DNA from 4 places in the Methyloceanibacter caenitepidi genome. Region 4 is predicted to be linked to each of the others. Evidence: predicted binding sites of a transcription regulator. Region 4 holds the regulator's gene; each other region holds the start of a gene.
The links. Region 4 encodes LexA, which represses DNA repair genes until DNA is damaged. Its sites were predicted from a motif close to TGTTCNNNNTGTGTTCNG; they were not measured.
Positions count from the first base shown of each region.

Region 1 (7,616 bases), 230 kb from region 4:
CCTTGCCGAGATTGATGCCCCGGACACCGGACGATTGCCGGCCCTTGAACACGCGGACATCGCTCACGGGGAAGCGAATGGCTTGGCCGTCGGCCGACGTGAGCAGCACGTCCTGCCGCTCGTTGCAGACCTCGACGCCGACGATGCGGTCGCCCTCCTCCAGCTTCATGGCGATCTTGCCGTTCTGGCGGACCTCGATGAAATCGGAGAGCTTGTTGCGGCGGACCCCGCCGTCGTTCGTGGCGAACATCACGTCGAGCTTTTCCCAGGACGCTTCGTCTTCGGGAAGCGGCAGGATCGTGGTGATGATCTCGTCCTTGCCCAGCGGCAGCAGATTGATGAGGGCCTTGCCGCGCGCCTGAGGCGCCGCTGCCGGCAAACGCCAGACCTTCATCTTGTAGACCATGCCGCGCGAGGAGAAGAACAGGACGGGCGTGTGCGTGTTGGCGACGAACAGACGGCTGACGAAATCCTCGTCGCGCGTCGCCATGCCGGCGCGCCCCTTGCCGCCCCGGCGCTGCGCGCGGTAGGCGGTGAGCGGGACGCGCTTGATGTAGCCCTTGTGGGACACGGTCACGACCATGTCCTCGCGCTGAATGAGGTCCTCGTCCTCGACCTCGCCCATCATCTCCGTAATCTCGGTGCGACGCGGCGTGCCGAACTGCTCCTTGAGCTCGTTCAGTTCGCTCTTGACGATATCGACGATGCGGGAGCGCGACCGCAGGATCTCCAGATACTCGGCGATCTGCGTGCCGAGCCCTTTCAGCTCGTCGCCGATCTCGTCGCGCCCGAGCGCCGTGAGCCGCTGCAGCCGAAGATCGAGAATGGCCTTCGCCTGCTCTTCGGACAGCTTGTAGGTGCCTTGCGCCGAGACCTTGTGGCGAGGATCGGCGATCAGCTCCACGAGCGGGGCGACGTCCTTGGCCGGCCAATCCCGCTCCATCAACTGCGCGCGCGCCGAGGAAGGATCCGGCGCCTTCCGGATCACCGCGATGACCTCGTCGATATTGGCCACGGCGATGGCCAGGCCGACGAGGACGTGGGCGCGGTCGCGGGCCTTCTTGAGCAGGTGTTTGATGCGCCGGCCGACGACCTCCTCGCGGAAGTCGGTGAAAGCCCGGATCAAGTCCTTGAGATTGAGCACCTCGGGGCGGCCGCCGTTCAGCGCCACCATGTTGCAGCCGAACGTGCTCTGGAGCGGCGAGAAGCGGTACAACTGATTGCGCACCACGTCGGCCATGGCCTCGCGCTTCAGCTCGATGACGACCCGCATGCCTTGACGGTCGCTCTCGTCGCGAATGTCGGATATGCCCTCGATCTTCTTGTCGCGGACGAGCTCGGCGATCTTCTCGACCATCGACGCCTTGTTCACCTGATAGGGAATCTCGCTGACGATGAGCGCTTCGCGGTCCTTCCGGACTTCCTCCACGTGCACGCGTCCGCGCATGATCACGGAGCCGCGGCCCTTGTGATAGGCCGAGCGTATGCCTTGGCGCCCGAGGATGAGCCCGCCGGTCGGAAAGTCCGGACCCGGAATAATGTCGATCAGTTCGTCGATCTCGATGGCCGGATTGTCCAAATAGGCGATACAGGCGTCGCAAACCTCGCCGAGATTGTGCGGCGGGATATTGGTGGCCATGCCGACGGCGATGCCGCCGGCACCGTTGACGAGCAGATTCGGGAACTTGGCCGGCAGAACGACCGGCTCGCTCTCGCGCCCGTCGTAGTTGGGCTGGAAGTCGACCGTGTCGTTTTCCAGGTCGTCGAGCAGCGCCATGGCGGGCTTGGCCAGCCGCACCTCGGTATAACGCTCCGCCGCCGGAGGATCGCCGTCGATGGAGCCGAAATTCCCCTGCCCGTCGAGCAGCGGCAGCCGCATTGAGAAGTCCTGCGCAAGCCGCACCAGCGCGTCGTAGATCGCTTGGTTGCCGTGCGGGTGGTACTTACCCATCGTGTCGCCGGTGACGCGCGCGCATTTGTTGTACGGCCGGTCCGGCGTGTAGTTGTTCTCGCGCATCGAATACAGGATGCGGCGGTGCACGGGCTTCAGGCCGTCACGCGCATCGGGCAGCGCACGCGACACAATCACGCTCATGGCGTAATCGAGATAGGAGCGCTTCATCTCATCGATGAGCGAAATCGGCCGGATATCGGAGGAGGATGGTCCCTCGACGCCTTCGTCTTCTTCGTCAGCCAAGGACGGAAATGCCTTCTAAAATCGGTCGGAGAACGCACTCCCAAGCGCGCCGATGCTCTAGCCGCGCGGGGTTCTTAGGATGCGTTCGAGAAGCTGTTTCTATAGCTGATTTCGCTACGATTCTGCAACCGCCAACGGCCTCTTATTGGCAGTATTTTACCCTGCAATTACAGATACTTGCCAAAGCACTTGGTGCGGCAAATAGGGCCGGTGGATTCGGCGCTGCGCAAGCGCGATTTGAGACGCCGTCGGCAGCCGCTTCATGGGGGCTCCAAGGGGAAAGCGGATATCCGAATCGGCTCCTTGTTGGAGCATGCTCCCGGACGTCCGCCGCCCCGTGAGCGCGCTTTCCAGTCGCATTGAAGACCGCGATCAAGATCCCATCTGAAGGATCTGGTTCGTTTGGGACCAACCAAGACAGGAATTTCAACCGGTCTCGACCGTTCGGATATTGACCTTCCAGAAACTGGCGCCGGGGATCATGGCGCCCCGATCGAGGCCCTGACGAAAAGGAACATGACACGATGAGCAACGAAACGACCATGAAGAACCTGCAGAAGGCGCTGTCGATGGAAGTGTCGGCGATGCACCAGTACCAGCTTCACGCCCATACGCTGGACGACTGGGGACTGGACAAGCTGGCGGCGCAGATGCGCGAGGAGATGACGGAAGAGCTGGGTCACTCCAACGAATACATGGACCGCATCATCTTCCTGAACGGCGAGCCGGAACTCACGTTCTACAAGAAGCCGGTCAAGGCGAAATCCCTGGAGGAGATGTTCAAAGCCGATCTCGCCGACGAAGAAGAGGCGATCGCGTTCTACACCGAGGCCGCCATGCAGGCCGGCGAACAGTCCGATGTCGGCACGAGGACGCTGTTCGAAAAAATCGTCCTGGAAGAGGAAGGCCACAAGAGCTGGCTCGAGCTGCAATTGAGCCTGCTGGATCGTCTGGGCGAGGAAACGTTCAGCTCCAAATACGTCTCCGGCGTCGAGTCGTCCGGCGACGCCTAAGCCCCGCGATCGTGGCTGCAGCGCCGGCGTGGCTTACGTCACGCGGCGCCCCGCGCCACGACGCTCGCGCTTATTTGGGAGCCGCGCCCGGGGAAACGCGCCCAAGATCTAGAACGGGATCTCGTCGTCCAGTTCCTTGTTGAACGAGCCGCCGCCACTGAGAGGCTTGGTGCGGCCGAAATCGCCGCCACCGCCGCCGCCTTCGCCTTCGCTCATGCCCCCACCCTGCTGGCGTCCGTCCAGCATGGTGAGCGTCGAATTGAAGCCCTGCAGAACGACCTCGGTGGTGTAGCGTTCCTGGCCGGACTGATCTTCCCATTTGCGGGTCTGCAACGATCCCTCGACATACACTTTCGAGCCTTTGCGCAGATATTGCTCGGCGACCCGCGCAAGCCCTTCGGAGAAGATCACCACCCGGTGCCACTCGGTTTTCTCGCGGCGCTCGCCCGAGTTCTTGTCGCGCCAGCTCTCGGTCGTCGCCAGGCGCAGATTGACGATGGGACGGCCGTCCTGAGTGTGGCGCACTTCGGGGTCGGCACCGAGGTTTCCGATGAGAATGACTTTGTTGACCGATCCGGCCATGTTTCCGACCTCCCCGCATACGAGCCGCTGTAAATAATCCCGGTCCGCGCGAGCTTCGAGCCCGCGACGGCCAATCCGGCACGATAGGCGCATGAGCACCCGCGTGCCAGGACGCATCGCCCGCCTTTCCTCCCTGTCCACAACCTGGGGGACGACGGCAATGCAGGTCGAATGTACCTGTTTTGTTCTCAATCGTCTACCATGTTGCCCTCTTGTTATTCCCTGGCGTGCGCCCTATGGCTAAACAAAACGACAGAGAATATTTGGCAGCGCACTTCATCCTCCGAGGGCGCCTGCCCCAGATCCAGGAAAAGCAAGAACGATGCAGCGGCAGGTCCGCCAGGGACAGACATCCACGCGCCGTAAGGGCAAGCGGCGCGACCCACGGGTCAAGTATTTCGGCTTCACCGCCATGCAGTGGCCCTTCATCGCCACGCTGGTTGGTAACTGGCTGTTTTCAGCGGCCGTCTTTGCGGCCGGCAAGACGTTTTGGGATTGGACGCCCGAAGCATGGGGCATCGCCGACCGGCTCGCCCTTGTCATCAAGGACGCCGTGGTAGCGATCCTTCCCGGCGTCCTTGGTATTTGCATCGTTGCGGCGCAGCGGCTCGACCCCTCCATGTTCGTCGGCTCGACGCCGAAGCCGAACTCGCCGGTCGAGATCAACACGAAATTCATCCTCAACACGTTTGAGCAGTTCACGGCCTACTTCATCGCCAACGCCGGGCTGGCGATGTACTGCCCCATCGAGGAGGCGCGCACGCTGCCGATCTTGACGGGCTTGTTCGTGCTCGGCCGCATACTGTTCTGGGTCGGCTACCACAAGAACCCGTACCTCCGGGCCTTCGGCTTTGGCGTGACGTTCTACCCGACCGTCATCGCCTATGTCTGGCTCATCCTGATCATGGTGTTCGGGATCCGGGTTCCGCTCTAGCAGCAGCATCCGTCATGGTGAGGTGCCCACCGGTCCTTCGAGGCTCGGGCTATCGCCCTCGCGCCGCAGGATGCTGGCTGGGCCTCGAACCATGACACGCGCCTGAACTCACCGGCTATTCTGCCATCGCAGCACCGTCTCGCTCGGCCACAACAGCATCAGCACGTTGAGAGCGAGGCCGTCGCGGATCATGATCCCGGTGAAGACCTCGAAGCCGATGGCGATGGTCACGGTGAGCCACACCGGCAGCCGGGCTGCGAGCACAAAGCCCAAGACCATGAACAGGATGTCGCTCACCGAGTTGAGGACGCTGTCGCCGTAATAGTCGAGCGCCACCGTGGCCTCGCGATAGCGATCGATGACGTAGTCCGTGTTCTCCACGACCTCCCACGTGGCTTCCACGCCGATGGCGAGAAGCAGCCGCGTGCCCAACGAGGCCCGCGGCGCGATCAGCCAGAACAGGAAGTAGAACAGGAAGCCGTGGATGATGTGCGAAGGCGTATACCAGTCGAAGATGTGCTGGGAGTTCTCCGAGCTCACCACCTGGAAGTGCCAGAGCTTCACGGTGCCGCATTTGCAGATCCATGGATGGCCCATGGCGTAAAGCACGAGTGCGGTCGCCACGATCAGACCGGCGGCAATGACATACTGGGTGCGGGTCATGGTCATGGTTTTTGTTAGCGCTCGCGAATCGGACCTTGATGTCGTTTGAATGGGTACAACTCATTCCCCGCCATCTCCAGTTCGGAGAGTGCGCGCGATAGGAGACAGTGATGACGCAAGACGAGGCCCTGGAGCTGCTCAAGACCGGCGCCAGCGTCTTCCTCACGGGCCGGCCGGGCAGCGGCAAGACCCACACGGTGAACCGCTACCTGGAGGACCTGGCCGAGGCGGGCATCCCCTATGCCTACACAGCCTCGACGGGAATCGCCGCCACGCACGGCCATGGGGTCACCATCCATGCCTGGAGCGGCGTCGGCGTCAAAAGCGCCCTCTCCCGGCGCGACTTGGACACTATCGCCGGCAACCGCCGCCTCGCCGGACGCATCGAAAAGACCAAAGTCCTCGTCATCGATGAAGTGTCCATGCTGCCCGCCCGGACCTTGACCTTGGCGGACACGGTCTGCCGCCATGTGCGGGCGACGAACGCCCCGTTCGGCGGCCTTCAGGTCGTGCTGGTCGGCGATTTCTTTCAGCTGCCGCCGGTCGTGCGCCGGCAGTCCGACGACGGCATGCTGCAATTCGGCGGCGACGAAGACGAGGCAGACGCGAGTTTTGCCCACGGCTCCGCCGCTTGGCGCGATCTCGATCCCACCGTCTGCTATCTGTCCGAACAGCATCGCCAGGAAGATCGCCCCTTCCTCGATATTCTCGATGCGATCCGTGCCAACGCCTGCACCGATGTTCACCGCGAGCGTCTCGCCGCGCGCATCGTCGCACACGATACGCTGCCGCCCACGCGGACGCGGCTCTTCACGCACAACGCCGCCGTGGACGACATCAACCGGCAGCAGCTCGCGAAGCTCGAGGGTGAACCGCATATCTTCCCCATGACTGGCAAAGGCGCTCAATTCGCCATCGACGCCCTCAAGCGGGGGTGCCTGTCGCCGGAGACGCTGGCCCTGAAACTGGGGGCCGTTGTGATGTTCACCAAGAACGATCCGGCCGGACGCTACGTCAACGGCACGCTGGGGCTGGTCGAGGACTTCGACGCCGAAACCGGCAACCCGGTCGTGCGCACCAAAGCCGGCAAGCGCATCGTCACCGAGCCCGTCACCTGGAAGATCGAGGAAGGCGGCTCGGAACGGGCCAGCATCACCCAGCACCCCTTGCGGCTGGCATGGGCCATCACCGTCCACAAGAGCCAGGGCATGTCGCTGGATGCCGCCGTGATCGATCTGTCAAAGGCCTTCGAGTTCGGACAGGGCTATGTCGCCCTCTCCCGCCTGCGCAGCCTCAAAGGGCTGCAGCTGCTGGGGCTCAACGAGCGCGCGCTGCAGGTCCACCCGCAGGCCATCGAGAAGGACGCCGAGTTCCGCAGTGCGTCGGAGGACGCGCTTCAAGCCATGGAGCGTCTGGGGCCGAAAGAGCTCGATCTGCGGCAGCAGGCCTTCATGGAAGCGCATGCGGGGAGCGCGGCCGATGCGGCCGGGAAGAGCTACGACGTCGCCACCCTGCGCCAAACCCACGGCAAGGCCTATGCCCCCTGGACCGAGGCGGAGGAGCAGGAACTGCGCCGCCTGCACCATGTGGGCGAAAGCCCGACCGCAATTGCCGAAATCCTGGGGCGGAAACCGGGCGCGATCCGCTCGCGCCTGAAGAAGCTGGCGCTGCTGTCCTGATGAAAAATGGCCCGGACAACGCCCGCCTGCGGCCTCTTATGCCTTGCGTGCGGGGCCGCATCCCCCGACATTACCCCGCAGTATGACGGCAAAATCCATCTCCATTCGCGGCGCCCGGGAACACAATCTCGAGAACGTGTCCCTCGACCTGCCGCGCGAAAAACTCGTAGTCATCACGGGCCTCTCCGGCTCCGGCAAGTCTTCGCTCGCCTTCGACACGATCTATGCCGAGGGGCAGCGGCGCTACGTGGAGAGCCTGTCGGCTTACGCGCGCCAGTTCCTGGACATGATGCAGAAGCCGGACGTGGACCATATCGAGGGTCTGTCGCCGGCGATCTCCATCGAGCAGAAGACGACCTCCAAGAACCCGCGCTCGACCGTGGGCACGGTGACGGAGATCTACGACTATATGCGCCTGCTCTGGGCGCGGGTCGGCATCCCCTATTCGCCCGCCACGGGTCTGCCCATCGAGAGCCAGACCGTGAGCCAGATGGTCGACCGGGTGCTGGCGCTGCCCGAAGGCACGCGGCTCTATCTGCTGGCGCCGA
Region 1 is NZ_AP014648.1:1,956,441-1,964,056, reverse strand. Features, by position in the region: gene gyrA (DNA gyrase subunit A) at 1-2,197, opposite strand, end outside; gene GL4_RS09075 (bacterioferritin) at 2,722-3,210, shown strand; gene GL4_RS09070 (single-stranded DNA-binding protein) at 3,319-3,792, opposite strand; gene GL4_RS16735 (MAPEG family protein) at 4,115-4,726, shown strand; gene GL4_RS09060 (DUF2585 domain-containing protein) at 4,835-5,389, opposite strand; gene GL4_RS09055 (AAA family ATPase) at 5,500-7,068, shown strand; gene uvrA (excinuclease ABC subunit UvrA) at 7,151-7,616, shown strand, end outside.
Region 1: a site for LexA is predicted at 3,965-3,982, ahead of GL4_RS09070 (single-stranded DNA-binding protein). Genes of this name have one in related genera too.

Region 2 (7,616 bases), 1.4 Mb from region 4:
TGCCGCGAACGCGCCTTCGGCGAAGATCGCGCGGAAATGGTTCGGCAGCCGGAAGGCGACGAAGAAGGCGTCGGCGACGGGCCCGGCGCCGAGAATGGCGGCCATCACCACATCGCGAATGAAACCCGAGAGGCGCGATACGAGCGTCAGCCCGCCGACGGTGGCAATGCGCCTGATCATGGATGTGTCCCCTTCGCCCGCTCGGGCGCCCATCCAGGATTAATAGTCGACCTTGACCAGGTAAAGGCCGCAAGCCGGAGCGACGGGTCCGCAGGCCGCCCGGTCGCGCGCGTCCAAGGCCGATTTCAGCTCACCGGCCGTCCAGCGCCCTTCGCCGACGCATTTCAGCGAGCCGACCATGGAGCGCACCTGATTGTGCAGGAACGAGCGCGCCGAGGCTTCGACCCGGATGATCTCGCCATGCCGCGAGACGTCGAGCCGATCGAGCGTCTTCTTGGGGGATGCCGCCTGACACTCCGAGGAGCGGAACGTCGTGAAGTCGTGATGGCCAAGAAGGGTCTGCGCGGCCGCATGCATGGCCTCGGCATCGAGCGGCTTAAACACGCCCCAGGCCCGGTCGCGCTCCAGCGCCAAAGGCGGGCGGCGATCGACGATGCGATAGAGATAGTGTCGCGCCTTGGCCGAGAAGCGCGCATCGAACGCCTCGGTGACCTTCTCGCACGACAGCACGGCGATCGGATCTGGACGCAGCTGCGCATTGAGAGCATCGCGCACCCGCGCCGGTTCCCAATCCTTCTCGAGATCGAGATGGGCCACCTGCCCCGTTGCATGAACGCCCGCGTCAGTTCGTCCGGCCCCGCGCGGGATCGCCCCCTCGCCGGAGAAGGCCTCGACCGCTTGCGCAAGCCGCCCCTGAACCGACATCTGGCCGTCCTGCAACTGCCAGCCGACGAACGGCGTGCCGTCATATTCTAGAAGGAGCTTGTAGCGGGGCATGATCGCGCGCCCGCCTAGAGAAGCGTACTGCCGACCGGCAGATCGACGCCGCGTAGAAACGCGTCCGCCAGCATCGGCTTCTTGCCGGCACGCTGGACGCGGGTCAGGCGCACAGCGCCATCGGCGCAGGCAACGGTCAGGCGATCGTCGAGCAACTGACCGGGCGCCCCGCGCCCTTTCTCCAGCGTCGAGCCCTGAACCTTGACGCGCTCGGTCTTGCCCTTCTGGACGAGCTCAAACCAGGCGCCGGGATAGGGCGACAGGCCGCGGATATGGTTGTGCACCTCCTGCGCGGGCCGCGCCCAGTCTATACGGGTCTCTTCGTTGGTGAGCTTGGCCGCATAGGTCGCGAGTCCGCCGTCCTGCTTCACACAGTGGAGCTTGCCCTCACCGAGCGTTGCGAGCACTTCCACCATCAAATCGGCGCCGAGGATCGAAAGCGCATCGTGCAGTTCGCCCGCGGTCATGTCGGGGCCGATCGCGACGCGGTCCATGAGGCAGACGGGGCCCTCGTCGAGCCCTTGGGTGACGCGCATGATGGAGACGCCCGATTCCGCGTCGCCCGCCATGATCGCGCGATTGATCGGCGCCGCGCCACGCCAGCGGGGCAGCAGGGAGGCGTGGATGTTAAACACGCCGTGCCGCGTGCCGTTAAGGACCACCTCCGGCAAGATCAGCCCATAGGCGACGACGACAGCCGCGTCTGCTTCGAGAGCGGCGAACCGCTTCTGCTCGGCGGGGCTTCTGAGACTTTCTGGGACACGCACAGGCAGCCCGAGCGCCTCGGCTTCCTGATGCACCGGCGAGTTGCGAACGGCCATGCCGCGCCCGGCGGGCCGTGGCGGCTGGGTATACACGGCCACGATGTCGTGGCCCGCCTTGGCAACAGACAGCAGCGCCGGAACGGCAAAATCCGGCGTGCCCATGAAGATGATCCGCATGGCCCGGTCTTAGGCCGGTTCGATGCGCATGGGAAGCCGCTTCGCCGGGCTTAGACCGCCGTGGCGCGCTTTTGCTTGGTGAATTTCCGCACGATCATGTCGCGCTTCAGGCGCGACAGATAGTCGATGAAGAGGACCCCGTTCAGGTGGTCGACCTCGTGCTGGACGATCGTGGCCAGAAAGCCCTCGAGTTCCGCCTCCTGGGACTTGCCCTCGCGATCGAGATAGGACACGCGCGCCATTGCCGGGCGCTCGACCTCCGCCGTGACGTCGGGGATCGACAGGCAGCCCTCCTCGTGCACGCGCATCTCGTCGGATCGCTGCAGAATCACAGGGTTCGCCATGACGAGGGGCGCGGGCTCCTCCTCGTCTCGAGCCGGATCCATCACGATCACCCGGCGCAGGATGCCGATTTGGGGCGCGGCGAGGCCAACGCCAGGGGCGTCGTACATCGTCGCCAGCATGTCGTCCATCAGCGTGCGCAATTCGTCGTCCACGCGTTCGACGGGCTCCGCCGTCTGGCGCAGTACAGAATCGGGGATGGTGACGATGGGATGGATGGTAGCCATGACTGACGCTGACATAAGGACCGATGCGGCTCCGGTCAATGTGCTGCATCGACCGCGGGTGTGAAGCGCCGCCAGGGCGCGTGTTCCTGTTTTGGTCTAGCCTCCCGAATCAGCCTATAGCTAGTCACTATGGTCCTTGAGCCCCTGCATATCGGGACGGTGATGATCGACCCCGTTCTGGTGGGCCTTGTGCTCGCCGGAGTGGCTGTGCTCGCGCTCCTGATTCTGGCGATCGTGATGGTCGTCCATCTTGCCCGCCGAAAGCAGGACGCCGCCGCGCAAGGAGACCAGCTCGGCGAGCTGCGCGTGCGGCTTCAGACGCTCGCGGAAATCAGCGTGACGCGGCACGGCGATTTGGCGCGCGCCGTCAACGAGCGCCTCGACCGCATGACCCACAAGGTGGGCACCGATCTCAACGAGAGCGCCCGCAAGACTCACGAGACCATTTCGCGGCTGAACGAGCGGCTGGCCGTGATCGATACGGCTCAAAAGAACCTCACCGAGCTCTCTGGCAACATGGTCAGCCTTCAGGAGATCCTGGCGAACAAGCAGGCGCGCGGGGCCTTCGGCCAAGTTCGCATGGAGGCCATCATCAAGGACGGGCTCCCCGCCGGCGCCTACTCTTTCCAGGCGACGCTCTCAAACAACACGCGGCCCGACTGTCTCCTGCATATGCCGAACACGCCGGCGGGCGTCGTAATCGATGCGAAGTTTCCGCTGGAAGGCTTCGAGGCCTTCCGTACGGCGCGCAGCGATGAGGCGAAGAAAGCCGCCGCCCGGCGCATCCGTACCGATGTGGGCAAGCATATCGATGCGATCGCCGAGAAGTATCTCATCCCCGGCGAGACTCAGGACACCGCCATTCTGTTCGTGCCTTCCGAATCCATCTCTGCGGATTTGTCGGAGCACTTCCCGGACATCGTCCAGAAGGCGTACCGCGCGCGCATCGTGATCTGCGCGCCGAACATGCTGATGCTCGCAGTGCAGACCATGCAGGCCATTCTCAAAGACGTGCAGATGCGCGAGCAGGCGCATCTCATCCAGCGGGAAGTGTCGACCCTGATGGCCGACATGGGACGGTTCCGCGACCGCGTGCTCGATCTGCAGCGGCACTTCGGCCAGGCCAACGCCGATATCGACAAGATCCTCACTTCGGCGGACAAGATCACGAAGCGCGGGCAGAAGATCGAGCAGCTCGACTTCGACGAAGACGCCAAGACGGTTCGCGACGCCAAAGCCGTTCCGCACGGTACGCCTGCGGCACCTGCGTCGGCAGCCGTCCCCAATGTCACTCAGGCCAGTGCCGCGCGTGAGCCCGGCAAGGGGCCGCGCATCATCCGCCAGCCGGATCTGTTGGCCGGCGAATAGCATCACGACACGAACTTAAGGGGACAAGAGATGGATCCGACCGTCGCAGAGACCGTGAAGGAGTCCATGTGGATCTCCACCATGAACGTCTCGATGCTCGATCAGCTCGCCGTTGGCGGCGCGACGAGCCTCGTCAACCTTTTCATTCATGCGATCCTGGTCGGCGCCATCGCCGCAACATTGCGGAACCTCGCAAACACCGACGCCTCGTTCCCCGGCTTCGTGCAGTACATGCTTGTGATCGTCGCCACGGGCACGCTTCTCGTGGTCGGCCATTTCGGTGAATGCGTGATCTGGGCGTATGTCTATAAGTGGGTCGGCGCCGTTCCCAAGGACACCGATCTCATCTATTTCGCGTTCGGCAACTACACCACGCTCGGTTACGGCGACGTCGTGCCCGTGCCTCAATGGCACATGCTTGGCCCGATGACGGCCCTCAATGGCGTCATGCTGATCGGCTGGTCGACCGCGCTCGTCTACGACCTGCTGCACCGGTCCGTGCAAACGCCAAAAGCGAGTTAGGACGCATCGGCGCCGCGAATGCGTTCGGGCGACCCGCTTTCCTGCCGGCCGAAGATTTTAGGCAACGGCCAGAGCCCGCGCTTCGGCGAGAACAGAAAGACCATCAGGAACATCGAGGCCTGAGTCAGTACGATGCAAGCGCCCGTTGCCCCATCGATGTGAAAGCTGATGAGCGTGCCGAGCGCTGCGGAGCTGCAGGCCACCGCGACGGCGATCACCAGCATGCGTTCGAAGCGGTCCGTGAGGATATAGGCGGTGGCGCCCGGCGCGATGAGCATGGCGATGACAAGAATGATGCCCACGGCCTTGATCGAGCTGACGATGGTCAGCGAGAGCAAGATCAGCAGCCCGTAATGCAGCACGTTGACCGGCAGGCCAATGGCGCGGGCATGGTTCGGATCGAAACAATAGAGCAGGAGGTCGCGGCGCTTGGCGAGCACGATGAGGAGCGTGCCACCGGCGATGATCGCCGTCTCCAGAAGATCGCCAGCGGTCACGCCGAGAACGTTGCCGAAAAGGATGTGGTTGAGATGCTGGTCCGTCTCGACCTTGGTGAAGAGCACGAGCCCGAAACCGAACATCCCTGAGAACACGATGCCCATCACCGTGTCTTCCTTAACCCGGCTGTTGTATTTCAGATAGCCCGTCATCAGCGCGCAGGCGAGCCCGGCGACGAACGCACCGACAGCCAACGGTATGCCGAGGACAAACGCGATGACGATGCCCGGCAGCACGGCGTGCGAGATCGCGTCGCCCATCAGCGACCAGCCCTTCAGCACGAGATAGCAGGACAGGACCGCACAAACGGCTGCCACGAGAAGCGACATGCCGAGCGCCCGCTGCATGAAGTCATAGGCGAACGGCTCTACGAAGAACGCAATCGGGTCCATCAGGCGCCCTCCTGCACGGGACGGCTTTCCGGCAGTGCGCTGCCGTTACGCAGATTCTCATCGCGGACGGCGCGGGCCTTGCGATGTGCGGCGATCACGCCGTGCTTCGGTGCGAAGTAGAATGCGGCAAGGAACAGCAGCGTTTGAAGCGTGACGATGACTCCACCGGTCGCGCCATCGATGAAGTAACTCAGATAGGCGCCAACGAAGCTGGTGACGGTTCCGATCCCGACGGCGATCGCGATCAGACGGTCGAAGCGATCGGTGAGCAGGTAGGCCGTGGCGCCCGGCGTCACCACCAGCGCAATTACGAGACACGCACCCACGGTCTGCAGCGCCGCCACGGTGCAGGCGCTGAGCAGCGTAAAGAACACCAGTTTCAGCGTGCGCGTCCGAAGTCCGATGCTACGCGCATAGGTCTCGTCGAAGAACGTGACCATCAGGTCCTTCCAGATGAAGGCCAGCACCGCGAAAGAGACGACCGCGATGATGACGACCTGCAGCGCGTCAGCGTCGGGGATCGCGAGGATGTTGCCGAGCACGATGGTCTGGATCGACACGGAGGTCGGATACAGCGACGCCATGAGCAAGCCGAGCGCGAATAGCGTCGTGAACACGAGACCGATTGTGGCGTCTTCGCGCAGCCGCGAGTGCGCCTTGACGAAGGCCATGCCGAGCGCGGCGAGGATGCCGGCGAAGAAGGCGCCCGCGGCAAAGGGCGCGCCGATGATGTAGGCGCCGGCGACCCCGGGCACGATGGAATGGCCGAGGGCATCGCCCATGAGCGACCAGCCCTTGAGCATCAAATAGCAGGACAGAAAGGCGCACACCGCGCCCACCAGCGCGCTGACCCACATTGCCTTCCACATGTAGTCGTACGAGAACGGGACGATGAGTTCGGTCAGGATGCCGCTCATTTCGCCTTGTCCCGGGCCGGCTTCTTCTTGGTCTTCTTGACACCGTAGAACACGAGCGGCCGCTCATCGTCCGTGATGACGTTGAGGCTGCGCGCGTCGTCGTCCTCATGGAGGGCTTGCCCGCTGAGTTCGAAATTGCGCAGCACGCCGCCGAACGTGCGCTCGAGATTTTCCTGGGTGAACGTCGTGGCAGTCGGCCCCGCCGCGAGAACAGTTCGATTGAGCAAGACGACCTGATCGCAGAAATCGGGCACGCTGCCGAGATTGTGGGTCGAAACGAGAATCAAATGACCGTCGTCACGCAACTCGCGCAGTAGATTGATGATCGCGGACTCTGTTGTGACGTCAATGCCCGTAAACGGCTCGTCCAGCAGGATGATGCGCCCTTCCTGAGCCAGGGCGCGCGCCAGAAAGACACGCTTCTTCTGTCCGCCCGAGAGCTCTCCGATCTGCCGCTTGCGATAGGCGCTCATGTTCACGCGTTCCAAGGCCTCGTCGACCTTGCGCCGGTCCGTCTTGGAGGGAATGCGGAACAGATTCATATGGCCGTACCGGCCCATCATCACGACGTCTTCGACCAGAACCGGGAAGTTCCAATCGACGTCTTCGCTTTGGGGAACGTAGGCAACGATGTTTTTTGACACCGCCTTGTCCACGGGCAGACCGCACAGCCGCACTTGACCGGTGGCCGGGGCGACGAAGCCCATGATGGCTTTGAAAATGGTCGACTTGCCGCTGCCGTTCACGCCCACCAGCGCACAGATCGTGCCCGGACCGAGTTCGAACGAAGCGTCGCGGACCGCCGTAAACCCGTTGGGATAGGTGACGCTCACGTCTTGGACCGCGATGCTTGCGGGACGGGCCAGGGTGTCGGAGCGGGTCAGCAAATCGATACGGTCCATGTGATTTTCGTAGATCCTTCGGCGTTCCTACGACCCTTGTGCAGTCTCAAAACCCTTCGCGACCGTGTCGACGGTGACGCGCAAGAGATCGAGATAGGTGGGAACGGGGCCGCCCTCCTTACTCAGCGAGTCCACATACAGAACGCCACCGTAGGCCGCGCCGCTTTCCTTGGCGACTTGTTTCGCGGCCCGGTCGGAAACCGTGCTCTCGGAGAACACGACGGGAATGCCGTTCTCTTTCACAAGCTCGATCACATGGCGGACCTGTTGCGGCGTCCCCTGTTGATCGGCGTTGATGGGCCAGAGATAGGCCTCCCGCATGCCGTAGTCGCGGGCCAGATAGGAGAAGGCGCCTTCGGACGTCACGAGCCAGCGCTTGTCCTCGGGGATCGCGGCGAGCCGCTTGCGCAGCGGCGCATCCATCGCCTTGATCTTGTCCGCGTAGGCCGCCGCGTTCTTGTTATAGACTTCAGCGTTTTTCGGATCGAACTCGACGAGCGCCTTGCGGATGTTCTCCACATACTGGAGCGCGCTCGTGGGCGACATCCAG
Region 2 is NZ_AP014648.1:789,139-796,754, reverse strand. Features, by position in the region: gene murJ (murein biosynthesis integral membrane protein MurJ) at 1-180, opposite strand, end outside; gene truA (tRNA pseudouridine(38-40) synthase TruA) at 220-957, opposite strand; gene fmt (methionyl-tRNA formyltransferase) at 972-1,898, opposite strand; gene def (peptide deformylase) at 1,949-2,467, opposite strand; gene GL4_RS03730 (DNA recombination protein RmuC) at 2,597-3,835, shown strand; gene GL4_RS03725 (potassium channel family protein) at 3,866-4,357, shown strand; gene GL4_RS03720 (metal ABC transporter permease) at 4,354-5,247, opposite strand; gene GL4_RS03715 (metal ABC transporter permease) at 5,247-6,164, opposite strand; gene GL4_RS03710 (manganese/iron ABC transporter ATP-binding protein) at 6,161-7,066, opposite strand; gene GL4_RS03705 (metal ABC transporter substrate-binding protein) at 7,094-7,616, opposite strand, start outside.
Region 2: a site for LexA is predicted at 2,549-2,566, ahead of GL4_RS03730 (DNA recombination protein RmuC). Genes of this name have one in related genera too.

Region 3 (7,616 bases), 990 kb from region 4:
GGGCCAGATCACCGCGTTGGCGACGCCGGTTTCGTCTTCGATGGTCATGAACACCACGCCGGAGGCGGAGCCGGGACGCTGGCGCACCAGGATCACGCCGCCGACGCTGACCCGCGTGCCGTCCTTCATCGCCTTGACCGCGCCGCATGAGACGATGCGGGCGGCCGTAACTTGCGCGCGCAGGAACGACATCGGGTGAGCTTTGAGCGAGAGCCGCAGCGTGCGGTAATCATTCACCACATGCTCGGGCAGAGGCATGGCCGGGAGTGCGACCTCCGGCTCGCGGCCCATTTCCGTGGCCTGCGCATGTTCGAACAGCGGCAGGGCAATTTCCTTCGGGAGCCCGCGCACGGCCCATAGTGCCTGCCGCCGGTCGAGCCCGAGCGAGCGGAACGCATCGGCGGATGCGAGCCGTTCAATGCCGGCGCGGCCAAGACCGCTGCGGCGCCAAACGTCTTGTATGTCGGCATAGGGACGATCTCGTCTGATGACGGCCTGATCGGCATCGGCCTCGCGAAACCCGTCGATCTGGCGGAGCCCCAACCGCAAAGCTTGGAACTTGCCGGTACCCGCCTCCAGCGTACAGTCCCAATGGCTGTGATTGATGTCGGGCGGGCGCGCTTCGACGCCATGTTCGCGGGCACAGCGCACGATCTGGGCCGGGGCGTAGAAACCCATGGGCTGGGAGTTCAACAGCGCGCAGGCGAACACGTCCGGGTAATGGCATTTGAGCCAGGACGACACATAGACGAGATGGGCGAAGCTCGCCGCGTGGCTTTCGGGAAAGCCGTAATCGCCGAAGCCCTTGATCTGGTTGAAGCAGCGTTCGGCGAAGTCTTGCGGATAGCCGCGTGCGGTCATGCGGCCGACCATCTTGTCCTGAAGCGTGCCGATCGTGCCGCGCCGCCGGAAGGTCGCCATGGCGCGGCGCAGCTCGTTCGCTTCGTCGCCGCTGAATTTCGCGGCCACCATGGCAAGGCGCATTGCCTGTTCCTGGAACAGCGGCACGCCCATGGTCTTGCCGAGTACTTGATGCAGCTCGTCTGGCGGCCCGTGATCGGGATGAGGCGAGGGAAACGCGACCTTCTCCTCGCCGGAGCGGCGGCGCAAATAAGGATGCACCATGTCGCCCTGAATCGGACCGGGCCGGACGATGGCGACTTCGATAACGAGGTCGTAGAAGCAGCGGGGCTTCAGGCGCGGCAGCATGTTCATCTGCGCGCGGCTCTCCACCTGGAACACGCCGATGGAATCGGCGCGGCAGAGCATATCGTATACTTTTGGGTCTTCGCGCGGCACGGTGCCGAGCGTGAGGTCTACGCCGTAGTGCTCCTTGAGAAGCGCGAAGGCCTTGCGGATGCAGGTGAGCATGCCGAGGCCGAGCACATCGACCTTCAGAAGGCCTAGCGCATCGAGGTCGTCCTTATCCCATTCGATGACGGTGCGGTCTTCCATGGCCGCGTTGCCGATGGGCACAAGCTCGGACAGAGGTCCGCGCGTCAGCACGAAGCCGCCCACATGTTGTGACAGATGCCGGGGAAAGCCGATGAGTTCATGGGCCAGCGCCAGGCAGCGCGCGAGGCGCGCATCGGACGGGTCGAGCCCCGCCTCGCGTACATATTTCTCGGGCAGTCCCTTATTGCTGAGGCCCCATATCGTGCCGGCGAGCGCGGCGACCGTATCTTCGGAAAGCCCCAACACCTTGCCCACCTCGCGCACGGCGGAGCGGCCTCTATATGAGATGACGGTCGCGGCGAGCCCCGCGCGGTCGCGGCCATAGCGCGCATAGATATATTGAATCACCTCCTCGCGGCGCTCGTGCTCGAAGTCCACGTCGATATCGGGCGGTTCGCGGCGTTCAGGCGAGACGAAGCGCTCGAACAGAAGATCGATCTCGGTGGGATCGACATTGGTGATGGCCAGGCAATAGCACACAGCGGAATTGGCGGCTGAGCCGCGCCCTTGGCAGAGAATGCCGAGGCTGCGCGCGTAATGGACGATGTCGTAGACGGTCAAAAAGTAAGGCGCGTAGTTGAGCTCCTCGATGAGCACGAGTTCTTTTTCGATCGTGTCGCGGACTTTGTCCGGGATGCCATCCGGAAAGCGCCAGGCGGCGCCCTCCCACGCCAGCTCCTCCAGATGTCCTTGCGGGGTCTTGCCTTCGGGAACCGGTTCGTCCGGGTATTCGTATTTCAACTCATCGAGGGAGAAGCGGCATGCGTTCGCGATCTCGACCGTGCGCTCCAGCGCCTCTTCGTAGCCTTTGAAGAGCCGCGCCATCTCGGCGGGCGCCTTCAAATGCCGCTCCGCATTGGCCTCGAGACGAAAGCCTGCCTCTCCAAGCGAACATTTTTCGCGGATGCAGGTGAGCACGTCCTGGAGCGGTCGGCGCTCCGGCGTGTGATACAGCACGCCGCCAGTGGCGATGAGCGGGATGCGCGTGCTCTCGGCGAGGCGCGCGGTCCTTTCGATCCGTATGCGGTCATCGCCGCGATAGCCGTGATGAGCGGCGAGATAGAGCGGCGTGCGGAAGGGCAGTGCTTCTTTGATACGCATGAGTTGCGCTTCGAAAGTGCTGTCATGCCCGCGAAAGCGGGCATCCACTAACCCCTGATCTTCGCAATCGATAGGACGGTGGTTACTGGATCGCCCGGTCAAGCCGGGCGATGACGATGAAGAAGGCAGCGCGATGAAGATCAGCCCATCCGCGTGTTCCGCCACGTCGTCGAGCACGAGAAGACATTCCCCTTTCTCGGCGCGGCGCTGCCCGCGTGTCAGCAGGCGGCAGAGCCGGCCATAGGCCGCGCGGTCCGTGGGATAAGCGAGAAGGGACGGCGCATCCTGCAAAATCAACCGCGCACCGACGATGAACTGGATGCCGGCCTCTTTCGCCGCGATATGCGCCCGTACCACGCCGGCAAGCGTATTGGCGTCCGCCACCGCTATGGCCGTATGGCCGAGCGCCGCCGCTTGCGCCACAAGCTCTTCGCCATGGGAACCGCCGCGTAGAAAGGTGAAGTTCGTGGTGACGTCGAGTTCGGCGTAACGGGGTTCGGCAAGAGCCGTCATGGGATGACCAGTCATGGGAACACCCCATGCAGGAACCAGCGCGGGGGATCGCCATCGCGCGCCTCATCCCGTTCCTGGTAAAGCCCCTCGCGGAAGACCCAGTAACGGCAGCCATCTTCGTCCTCGATGCGGTAGTAATCGCGTGTGCGCTGCGCCGGGCTGCCGTCGAGGACGCGCCACCATTCGGGCGCGATGCGCTCAGGCCCTTCCGCCTTGACGACGCGGCGGCTGACGCGCCGCCAAGTGAAGCGGAGCGGCGGTCCTTCGGGGACTTCCGCCATCACGGTCACACTTTCCGGTGTCGCGAGCAGAAGGGGCGGGCGCGGCGGCTTCTCCAAAGAAGTGTTGCGGGCGTCGCCGGTCCAGGCCGGCAGCTTTGCGAAGGCGCTGCGCGCCGTTTGCGCAAGCTCGGGGATGTGGCTTTGTTGCGGGAACAGGCGGCGCACGGTGCGGGCGCCCAAACGACTGGCAAGCGCGTCGATGAGTTTTTCGGGGCCGGGCTTGCGGTCGGTCGCGCTGAGAGCAGTTTGCTCCGGGGACAGATCGTCGACGGCGAGCGCCGCGAAGGTCATGAGGTCGACGCCGAATCCCATGTCGATCGTGTCGAGCTTCTCCTTGAGAAGGCGCACCAGGTGCGCCGCCGTCGCCGATGGCGCGCTCAAGCCGGCTTCAAGCGCGACGGAGGAGCCGTCCGTGCGTGCGGCCCACAACACCACGCGCCGGGCGCCGGCTCGTGCGCGCGCGAGCATGCCGCAGAGCTCGGCCGCCAGACGTTCAAGACCGGCCAGGACCCCGTCATGGGAGATGAGCGGCTCGGCAAAGGAGAGGCGCGCCACGTAATCGGGTGCGGGCAGAAGCGGTGCGTGCGTTTCGTTCCTCCGTCCCAGCGCCTCGTCGAGGCGGCGCAGGACGCTTTCGGCGGCGTCCTTCGAATGAAAGCGCCGTTCGAGGCTGGCGCGTGGCAGGCCGTAAAGCTGGCCGATGCGTTTCAGTCCCAGCCGCCGCAAGAGGAGGACTGTATTAGGCTCGAGGCGCAAGGCCTCGACGGGGAAAGGCGCGAGCGTGTCCGGCAGGGTGTCGGGTACGGCGAGGGCGGGGCTGCGCCGTGCGAAATGCGCCAGCGCCGAGGCGCCCCCGAGCGTTCCGGCGCAGCCAAACCGCGCGCGGAAGCCCAGCCTGGCAAGACGGTCTTTGAGATCGGCAAGCAGTTCGGACTCGCCGCCGAAAAGATGCGCGACGCCGGTCACGTCGAGCCAAAGGCAGTCAGTGCCGTCCACGTTGAGGGACGGGCTGTAGCGGGAGGCCCAGCGGGCGAGGGATTCCAGAAAGGCCGCATCCTTATCCGGCGCATTGGGCTCAGTGAGGAGCGCGGGGCAGATGGCGCGGGCATCGGCCAGCCGCATGCCGGGGGTCAATCCCTCCTGCCGGCAGGGGATGTTGAGGGCCGTGAGCGTGAGCCCATGCGTGTCGCTGCCGACAAGCGCGAAGGGCGCCTTAGCCGGTGGCGGTGCGTGACCCGCGCGCAAGCGTTCCCGGGTCAGCCGCTCGATCGGAAGATGCGGGAACCACACGCAGACCATCCGGCTCATGCGGGCCGTCATGTTCGGCCTCCACATGAAAGCCGACTCCCTCTCGTTGAGCACTGGCCCGGCTGCGTTCGAGGGAGAGGCGCCAGCAGGCGGGGCCAGGAGTACCTTCGCCGAAATGGGCGCCTCCGCCGAAGCCGGCGCCGGTATCGAAAGGGATATGGGCGCTGGCCTCCGTGGCGATCCGCCAGCGCGTGAGCGTGCCGGGGATCTTCGCCTCGCCATGACCGGTGAGGAGGAAGCATGGCGTGCCGGCGGCGCGGGCGGCGAGCCCCAGACGCCGGGCGGTGAGCTGCGTCTTGATCTCGGTTTGGGCCAGGCCTGCGATCAGGGAGGCGCTTTTCAGCCCTTCTTCCAGAGCCCAGGCGGCTTCGTCCGCGGTGTGTGTCTCGACGATAAGGACGCGCGCCGGGTCGAGGCCAGCCTTGAGGAGGCCAGGTCCGTAAGGGCGTCCCCATTCCTGGGCGTGCCGTTGCGTCATGCACCACAGCACCGCTCCCGGACCTTGCTTTTGGATGTCGGCAATCACGGACAGGGCAAGCCCCAGCCCCGCCGGCGTGTCGCGATAGGCATGGGGCTTGATCTCGTGCAGCCCTGCTTGGTGCAGCGTGCTCAAAGGGCTGTGCGAAGCGGCATTCGCTGTGTTGGAGGCAGAAGAAGAAGGCGTCAAAGAGCAGGCGGGACGGGAAGGGGCCGCACCCGGCGCGGGGGGGATGCTTAAGGAGACGGGAACCTGTTCGAGTGCTCGGATGGATGCCCGTAGCCGCTCAATCAGGACCCTTCCCGTGTGACCGCCTGCTCTTTCTTCAACGTCAGCCGGCGGAACGAGGGCACTAAGATCGCCGTCTGGAACGTTGTTACGCATTACTGACACTCCACTCTCGTTCCTGTTTTGTTCTTACTCCCGAGTCGGGGATGAGTCAAGGAAGGAGGTTGGGTGGCGGCTCCTAATTGAGGTCCAGCCGGCGCAAATGCCGCGCTTGCGTCCTCGCGTCCGTGCGGTCATCTAGAGGGCGCATCGCTAAGAGAAGGAAGACGTTGCCCATGAGCCAGATCCAGCCCCAGCCCCCGGCACAGACCGTTTCGGCGGAAGATTGGGCCAACGAACGCGGGCAGAAATGGTGCGATCAGCTCAGCGCCATGGAGGCCACGCTGGATCCTGTCGATGCGCCGCTGATCGATGCGCTTCAGCTGGATCGGCCCCTCCGGATCGCGGAGATCGGCTGCGGCGGCGGGGGCACCACGCTGAAAATCCTGCGCAACGCGCCCGCAGGAAGCAGCGTGCACGGGATCGATATCTCACCCGCCCTTGTCGAGAAGGCACGAACCCGCGCCGCGACCGAAACGGGCGACATCGCCTTTCACATCGCCAACGGGGAGCGCGCGCCTGCGCCCGCCGGCCCGTATGACCGGCTGGTCTCGCGCTTCGGCATCATGTTTTTCGACGACCCTGAGGCTGCTTTCTCAAACCTTTCGTCCTGGCTCGCACCCGGCGGTCGGATTGCCTTCGCCGTCTGGGGCCCGCCGCCGCAAAACCCCTGGATGACGAGCCTGCGCGAGGCCGTAGTCCAAGTCATGGAGGTGCCGGAACCGGACCCCGACGCGCCTGGGCCGTTTCGCTATGCAGGCGGGGAAAAGCTATTGGGTCTTCTAAAGGCCGCCGGCTTGCGCGACCTCGAAGTCCGCGATTGGCGCGGCACGATCCCTCTTGGGGGCGGAGTCCCGCCGGAGGCTGCCGTGGACTTCGCATTCAGCGCCTTCTCACTCGGCGACCTGCTCGCCGAGGCCGACGCAGCCGTCAGTGCCGACGTACGCCGACGCCTGACCCAGCGCTATGCGCAGCACGAAACTGATGGGGCCGTGCATATGGACGCCCATGTCCACATCGTCACCGGCACGCGCCCAGACTGACCGGCCGGGCACTTTCCCGCACGGGCACGTCCGTTTGGATTTCGCTAACCAGAATCACCCCACGCTTCCTGCAAAGAAGCGTAACGAGGTTTTGTGATGCGTATCCTCGAATTTCCGGCCGCCGTTGGGCTTGCGGCGGCGCTCGCCGCCTTGCCGGCCACCCAAGTCTCGGCGGGGCTGTTCGATTCGATCCTGTCGCCCGCGCCGCCGCAGCCCCAAGTGGTGGGGCGCCATCTGGTGTCCGTGCCCCCCGGCTACAAGCCCGGAACCATCTTCGTCCAGTTCGGCCAGGCCCGGCTCTACTATATCCTGCCGGGCGGGAGAGCCATCAGCTATCCGATCGCGGCCCCCAAGGGCGACGCGCGATGGTCTGGCGAAACCTATGTCAGCGAAAAGCGCGTGAACCCCGGATGGACGCCGACGGCTGAAATGCGCCGGGAAAACCCCGACCTGCCGGCCTATGTCCCGGGAGGGCATCCCCGCAATCCGCTGGGGGTGCGGGCGATGTATCTCGGCAAGAGCCTCTACCGCATTCACGGCACCGATGCGCCCTGGTCCATTGGCCAGTCGGTGTCCCACGGCTGCATCCGCATGTTCAATCAAGACGTGGCCGATCTCTATCAACGAGTATCCATAGGGACGCCCGTCAGCGTCACATGGTAAACCGCAAGTTAATAGGAAGTAAGTCTGAGGTTAACGGTCAGAACAAAACCGCAGATTTGCTGGATTTTTGGAATTTCTCGTTAAGGGATTTTTTACCCTAAGGATCCCGACTTTAGAGGATCGATTTAACCTATGTCTAACGGCTGACTGTTAGCTTCCTCGTCAGGTTCCACGGGCCAAACGGAGTGCGTACGGGGCCGATGTTGAGAGTTCCAAGTGTAATGGGAGAGTCCAGATGACTTCTATCAAGCGTTTTATCAATGACGAGTCCGGCGCAACCGCTATCGAGTATGGCCTGATTGCTGCTGGTATCGCCGTTGCGATCATCACGATCGTCAGCACGGTCGGTGGTACCCTGACGGGTATCTTCACGAACGTGAACACGGA
Region 3 is NZ_AP014648.1:3,178,475-3,186,090, reverse strand. Features, by position in the region: gene GL4_RS15280 (error-prone DNA polymerase) at 1-3,084, opposite strand, end outside; gene GL4_RS15275 (Y-family DNA polymerase) at 3,081-4,670, opposite strand; gene GL4_RS17805 (ImuA family protein) at 4,564-5,271, opposite strand; gene GL4_RS15265 (class I SAM-dependent methyltransferase) at 5,700-6,566, shown strand; gene GL4_RS15260 (L,D-transpeptidase) at 6,663-7,229, shown strand; gene GL4_RS15255 (Flp family type IVb pilin) at 7,465-7,616, shown strand, end outside.
Region 3: a site for LexA is predicted at 5,538-5,555, ahead of GL4_RS17805 (ImuA family protein). Genes of this name have one in related genera too.

Region 4 (7,616 bases):
TATTCCCCTGTGCCACCCCTTGGCGCTGTCGAAGGTCACGGTCGATTTTACACCGGACCGTGAGAATGCGTGCCTGCGCGTCGAGGCGACGACGAAGGTCGACGGCAAGACCGGCGTCGAGATGGAGGCGTTGACTGCCGTCACGGTCGCCTGCCTCACGCTCTACGATATGTGCAAGGCCGTGGACCGGGCCATGAGCTTCTCGGGCATCCGCCTGATCGAGAAGACGGGTGGCCGCTCCGGCACGTTCCGCGCGCCTTAAGCGATGGCTCTCATCTCCGTCGAGGACGCGCTTGAACGGGCCCTTCGGGGATTGACCGCGCTCGGCGTTGAACGCGTTCCGGTTGCGCATGGCGCAGGCCGGGTGCTTGCGGAAGATTTGAGCGCGACGCTCACCCAACCCCCTTTCGATTCTTCGGCCATGGACGGCTATGCGGTCCGTGTTGCCGACGTTCGCGCCCTGCCCGCGACGCTTGCCCTGGTGGGGACGTCTGCTGCCGGCGCGCGCTTCGACGGCATCCTCGAGCCCGGCCAGGCGGTCCGGATCTTCACGGGCGCGCCGGTGCCCGACGGAGCCGACACAGTGGTGATCCAGGAAGACACCGAGGCGCTCGGAGACAGCGTGCTGATCAAGGAGGTCGAGGCCGGTCGGCACATCCGCCCCCGCGGTCAGGATTTCATGGAAGGCGACGTGCTGCTGACGGCGGGAACGAGACTTGGCGCCCGCGCGCTCATACTGGCTGCGGCGATGAACCATGCGGAACTGCCGGTTCGCAGGAAGCCGCGTGTCGCGATCCTCTCGACCGGCGACGAGATCGTGCCGCCTGGGAGCATGCCTGGTCCCGACGAGATCGTGGCGTCCGTCAGTTACGGCATCACTGCTCTCGTTGAGTCGCTGGGCGGCGTGCCTGTCGATCTTGGGATTGCGCCCGACGAGGCGCGGGCGCTTGCGGATGCGATCACGCGCGGCGCCGATGCGGATATCCTCGTGACGATCGGCGGGGCCTCGGTCGGCGATCGCGATTTGGTCGCGGGCGCGCTGGCCAACGTAGGGATGGAGCTCGACTTTGCCAAAGTGGCCATGCGGCCTGGAAAGCCGCTGTTTGCTGGACGGCTCGGCCAGGCACGTGTGCTCGGTCTTCCGGGGAACCCGGTCTCGGGGATGGTCTGCGGTCTCGTCTTCCTGCGGCCAATGTTGCGGGCGCTTCTCGGCGACAGCCGGAAGGATTCCCTACAAGAGGCGATTCTGGCCGCCCCACTTGCCAAGGGTGGTCCGCGGCAAGCCTATCATCGGGCCATTTCGGCCTTTGCAGGCGACGGTACGCGCACCGTTCGCCCGCTTCCCTCCCAGGATTCGTCCCTGATGGGAGCCCTGGCCCGCGCGGACTGCCTCATCGTGCAGCCCGCCTCGTCCCCTGCCGTCCCCGAGGGCGGAAAGGTCTCTATCCTTCCGTTTCCGGACTAGTTAACCCCCCGGCAACCCGAATCAAACGAACAAAAGGCGTCCAAAAGCGCCGCTCGGGCCGATGTGTGTCGGGTACCGCTTGCGGAACACAAATAGAACATCTATACTGTTCACGATTTGTACGATACGGGCGAGGCCATATCCGAGAGTGGCCGAAGCTAGTTTGGTTGGCGCTCGCGTTCGAGCCGCTCAAATAGGGGGCCAGATGCTCACACCGAAGCAAAAAGAGCTTCTCATGTTCATTCATGAGCGGTTGAAGGAGTCAGGCGTTCCGCCTTCGTTCGATGAGATGAAGGAAGCTCTGGATCTTCGGTCGAAGTCCGGCATTCATCGCCTCATCACGGCACTGGAAGAACGCGGGTTCGTCCGCCGTCTGCCCCACCGGGCACGCGCCATGGAAATCATCAAGCTTCCCGAATCGGTGCCGCAGAGCGTGGCCGCACGCGGGCGCGGTTTCTCACCGAGTGTGATCGAAGGCAGTCTTGGGCGTGCCGCGTCACCGGCCGCGCATCCGGTCTCCGAAGGGCAGACCATCGCGCTGCCGATCATGGGCCGGATAGCCGCAGGTGTGCCGGCCGAGGCCATTCAGACCAAGCTGGATACGATCGAGGTGCCGCCGGAGCTTCTGGCCAAGGGCGAGCATTACGCGCTCGAGGTGAAGGGCGACTCGATGATCGAAGCCGGCATTCTCGAGGGCGATACGATCCTGATCCGCAAGTGCGACGATGCCAATAATGGCGATATCGTCGTGGCTCTCGTGGACGAGGAAGAAGCCACGCTGAAGCGCTTGCGCCGACGCGGCGACTCGATCGCGCTGGAGGCCGCCAATCCCGCATACGAGACCCGTATCTTCGGGCCGGACCGTGTGCGGGTCCAAGGGCGGCTCGTGGGCCTTATCCGCCGGTACTAGCGCCGCTACTGAGTTCCTGCCCTTCGGGCCCAGCTACCGTTCCGAAGCTTTGCGCAGATCGGTGGCAGGAGACCTCGCGTGCCGCGACCAGGGGCGTCTTCCGCGGTGATCCGCCACGGTCTCCGTCCGAATGGACAATCCTTCGATATAGAGCGCGTGCGCGCCTTGGGCCGACAGCGCCGCCCGGTCCACGATGACGCGCGGGGCTTTGCAGGCCTTGCCGAGCTTGAAAGGCGCGATCACGATATCGGCCCTGCGGCAGTCTTCGGCGATGGCGCCGGATTCCCGAATCAACGCAACCGTCTTTCCGTTGACCTTGCCCACGCAGCCGATCGGATCGCAGCGAAACGGCGTTGTTGGCGGCAGCACCTTCGGATCGGTGTCGTCGCCGTCGGCCAAGAGCCATTTCTCGACGCTGTAACTCGCCGCCGTTGCCGACGGGAAGATGAGCCCACCCTCCCCGCGGATGGCGGCGGTCTTGCCGTCGCGCTCGATCAGCACGTCCGGCCGGTTGCCCGGGGGCGCCAGCGCCAGTCCCAGCCCGGCGATCACGAGGCCGAGTGCCCGCAGTCGCGTTCGCCATAGACACAGCCACAGTCCGCCAAGCGCGATGAGCGCGAGCGACCAGCCCGACAAATCCGGCAGGACAGTCACGGCGCCGGGCCAGGACGCCACCCACGCCGCCGTGCCCACCATGAGTTCGATTCCATATCCCATGGCCTGCAGCGGCCAGGCTTCGAGACCAAACGGCATGGCGATCAAGGAGAGGAGCGCCATCGGCATGATCAGTAGGCTGATAAGCGGCGCCACGATCATGTTCGCGGCGATCCCGAAATGGGTCATGCGATGGAAGTGATAAACCGCAAAGGGCGCCACGGCCGTACCGGCGATCAACGTCGTTAGCCCTGCCCCCATCACGAGCGCGGCAGTCCAGCGCAGGCGGCGCCACAGGGCGCTGGTCTCGACGGTAGACAGCCGCTCACGGGCCGAAAGCGCCTCGTAGGCGGCCACAAGGCCGATGACTGCCGCGAAGGACATCTGGAAGCTCGGGTCGAACATGGATTCGGGCGAGAAGGTGAGAATGGCGAGTGCCGCCAGGGCGACGTTGCGCATGGTAATGGCAGGCCGGTCGAGCAGGATCGCGACCATGACGATGCTCATCATCAAATAGGCGCGAACCGTCGGGACAGCCGCTCCGGACAGAACCAAATAGAACGTGGCGGCCAGGAGCGCAGTTGCTGCCGCCCATTTCTTGATGGGATACCGCAGTGCCAGAGCCGGCACAGCGGCGAGCAACGCCCGCACGAGCCAGAACACACTGCCCGCCATGATCACCATGTGCAGGCCGGAAATGGCTAGGACATGGGCGAGCCCCGCGTCTCGCATGGCCTCGGTCACGTGTTTCGGAATGCCGCCCCGCTCCCCGGTGATCAGGGCCACGGCAATCGCGCCGTCCTCACCGGGCAGCGCGGCGCGGATGCGCGCACCGACAGCATCACGAAGCCGGTCGACCCCGGCCCACAGGCGCAAGCTCAATGGCGGTTCCGGAGCGCCGTCGAGATGGCTGACCCGGCCCGTGGCATATCCGATGCCGCCCAGCTGCTGGAACCACGCCCGCCGGCCGAAATCGAAGTCGCCGGGGGCGACAGGCTCCGGTGGCGGGTTCAGGGTCGCGCGTAAGGACACCGCCTCTCCGGGAGCGACAGCCGTGTCCTTGCCGGAGATGGTCACGCGCACGCGCTCCGGAGCCTCCGCGCGGGTCAGCGAGCCGATCGAGACTACGCGTATCGTCAGCCGGTCGCGCGCGTCGCTGCGTCGTTCGAAAGTCTCCACGTAGCCTTGCACGGACACGTGCCGCAGTTCGGCCTGGAGAACCGGTGCGCGGACAAGTTCCGTTCGTAGTTTGGCGGCCCCAAAACCCATAGAGAGCGCCATTAGCGCTAGCCCCAAGGCGGCGCCGGCGGGCGATACACGGACGAAAATGAATATGCCCAGCGCGCCAAGAACGAATGCGACAGCTAGGCGGGCCTGCGGCTCCGTGGGTAGGGCGAAATAGAGCGCTATGCCGCCCGCGAAGAAGACAGGCAACCACAGGATCCAGCGGTCGGTCTCGGCCTCCAGAGCATCCGTGAGGGACCGCGCCAGGCGTGGCAGCAGTCCTGGGGGACGCGTGGACGCGTCCGGGGGCCAGCCGCGCCCGTCGTCATCCTGTCTGTCGTCCGTCCCCGGCATGGCTCCCCCCAGCCTGCCCTTACCCGCGTGCTTCCCGTATGCTACACCCTCGCGCGGACGCTTTCCTTCTTCATCTCAACCACTTTTTCCGGGTCAAGACCTCACCGATGACCGAGACCGTTATCACGCGATTTGCGCCGTCCCCGACGGGCTTCCTGCATATTGGCGGCGCGCGTACCGCCTTGTTCAATTGGCTCTTCGCCAAGGCGCATGGCGGCAAGATGCTGCTTCGAATCGAGGACACGGATCGGGCCCGGTCCACGGATGCGGCCATCGAGGCCATTCTGGACGGGCTGCGCTGGCTGGAGCTCGAGTGGGACGGCGAGCCGGTCTATCAGTTTTCGCGCGCGCCGCGTCACCGTGAGGCCGCAGAGCAGCTCCTGGCGGAAGGCAAGGCCTATCGCTGCTATGCGAGCCCGGAGGAGCTGCAGGCCATGCGCGAGAAGGCGCGCGCCGAGGGCGGTACGCCGGGCTACGACGGGAGGTGGCGCGACAAGGACCCGGCCCTGGCGCCGGAAGGTGTTGCGCCGGCGATCCGGTTCAAGGCGCCACGCGACGGCGAGACCGTCATCGAGGACCGCGTCCAGGGCCGCGTGACCTTCGCCAACAAGGACCTGGACGACTTCGTGCTCCTACGCAGCGACGGCACGCCGACCTACATGCTGTCGGTGGTGGTCGATGATCACGATATGGGCATTACCCACGTTGTCCGCGGCGACGACCACCTCACCAATGCCGCGCGCCAGACCCAGCTCTTCGAGGCGCTTGGCTGGAAGACACCGATCTATGCCCATGTGCCGCTGATTCACGGGCCGGACGGGGCGAAGCTGTCGAAGCGGCATGGCGCGCTCGGGGTCGAGGCCTACCGCGAAATGGGCTATTTGCCCGTCGCCTTGCGGAACTATTTGGTCCGGCTCGGCTGGAGCCATGGCGACGCGGAGGTCATCTCCACCGACGAGATGATTTCCTGGTTCAATCTCGAGGCCATCGGCCGCTCGCCGGCACGATTCGACTTCACCAAGCTCGAAAGCCTCAACGGCCACTACCTGCGGGCCATGCCGGACGCAGAGATCGTGAGCCATTTGAAGGCGCTCGTGCCGCACCTTGCGGACGGCGATGCGCTCCTCGCACGCATCGGCGACGATGGCTGGGACAAGATCGAGCGCGCCATGCCGGGCTTGAAGGAGCGGGCCAAGACCCTGATCGATCTCTTGGAGAGCGCGGACTATCTCTTCGCCAAGCGTCCTATCGAGCCCGACGAGAAGGCGGCCAAGCTCCTCGAAGACGGCGGCCGCGAGACCTTGGCCGAGTTGCTGCCGGATCTGGAGGCGGTCGATCCTTGGTCGGTGGCGGGAATCGAAGCCGGCGTGCGAGCGTTTGCCGAGCGAACCGATCGGAAGCTTGGTAAGGTGGCGCAGCCGCTCCGTGCGGCCCTGACCGGCCGAACGACATCGCCCGGTATCTTTGATGTGCTCGAGGTCCTTGGGCGCGAAGAGGCTTTGGGGCGGATTGCCGATCAAACGCGCGCAGTCCAAAGTGCGTAATATTTATGCAGTAACTCGTGTTGCGCTGCAGTAAAATCAACGCGAAAATGCGGCAACGCAAAACGATGCGGTGAACTTTGGGGGCGTCGTATTCTTGTGAATCCGGTTGAGCGTTTTGCCCGCCACCCCGCTTATGTCCAGGAGGTTTTGAGATGAGTATCGCAGAAGAGCTTGGCTCGAACGACGTGGACGAAGCGACCGTCACGCTCCGCGGTGGGGAGCATGTGATGCCGGTCCGCTCCGGTACGATGGGACCGGATGTCATCGACATCACGTCGCTCTACGGCCGAACGGGGTGCTTCACCTACGATCCCGGTTTTACCTCAACGGCGAGTTGCGAATCCAAGATCACGTATATCGATGGCGACAAGGGCGTCTTGCTGTATCGAGGCTATCCGATCGATCAGCTTGCGGAAAATACGACCTTCCTGGAAACGGCCTATCTCCTGCTCTACGGCGAGCTTCCGACCAAGGAGCAGTACGACGCCTTCACGATCCGCATCACGCGGCACACAATGCTCCATGAGCAGATGAACCGCTTCTTCTCCGGCTTTCGCCGCGATGCGCATCCGATGGCGATCATGGTTGGTATCGTGGGCGCGCTGTCGGCCTTCTATCACGACTCCATCGACATCCGGGATCCGTGGCAGCGCGAGATGGCCAGCATCCGCATGATCGCGAAGATGCCGACCATCGCGGCCATGGCCTACAAATATTCCGTGGGTCAGCCCTTCATCTATCCGAAGAACGATCTGGACTACTCGGCCAACTTCATGCGGATGTGCTTCGCCGTCCCGTGCGAGGAGTATCAGGTCGATCCGATCCTGACCCGGGCCATGCGCCGGATCTTCATCCTGCATGCCGATCACGAGCAGAACGCCTCCACCTCGACGGTCCGACTTGCCGGCTCGTCCGGCGCCAACCCCTTTGCCTGCATTTCCGCCGGTATCGCTTGTCTGTGGGGCCCGGCCCATGGCGGCGCAAACGAGGCGGCGCTCATGATGTTGGAAGAGATCGGGTCGGTCGACCGCATTCCCGAATACGTCAAGCGCGCGAAGGACAAGGACGACCCGTTCCGCCTGATGGGCTTTGGGCACCGGGTCTACAAGAACTACGACCCCCGCGCCAAGATCATGCAGAAGACCTGCCACGAAGTTCTCGGCGCCGTGGGGCTGCAGGACGACCCCATCCTCAAAGTGGCCATGGAACTCGAGAAGATCGCCCTTTCGGACGAGTACTTCATCGAGAAGAAGCTCTACCCGAATATCGACTTCTATTCGGGTATCACACTGAAGGCGCTCGGCTTCCCGACTGAAATGTTCACGGTGCTGTTCGCGCTTGCGCGGACTGTCGGTTGGATCGCGCAGTGGAAGGAAATGGTCGAGGATCCGTCTCAGCGGATCGGCCGTCCCCGGCAGCTCTACACCGGCGCCACGGAGCGTCCCTTCGTGCCCATGGACAAGCG
Region 4 is NZ_AP014648.1:2,188,934-2,196,549, reverse strand. Features, by position in the region: gene moaC (cyclic pyranopterin monophosphate synthase MoaC) at 1-262, shown strand, start outside; gene GL4_RS10220 (molybdopterin molybdotransferase MoeA) at 266-1,465, shown strand; gene lexA (transcriptional repressor LexA) at 1,671-2,375, shown strand; gene GL4_RS10210 (ComEC/Rec2 family competence protein) at 2,409-4,607, opposite strand; gene gltX (glutamate--tRNA ligase) at 4,715-6,151, shown strand; gene gltA (citrate synthase) at 6,304-7,616, shown strand, end outside.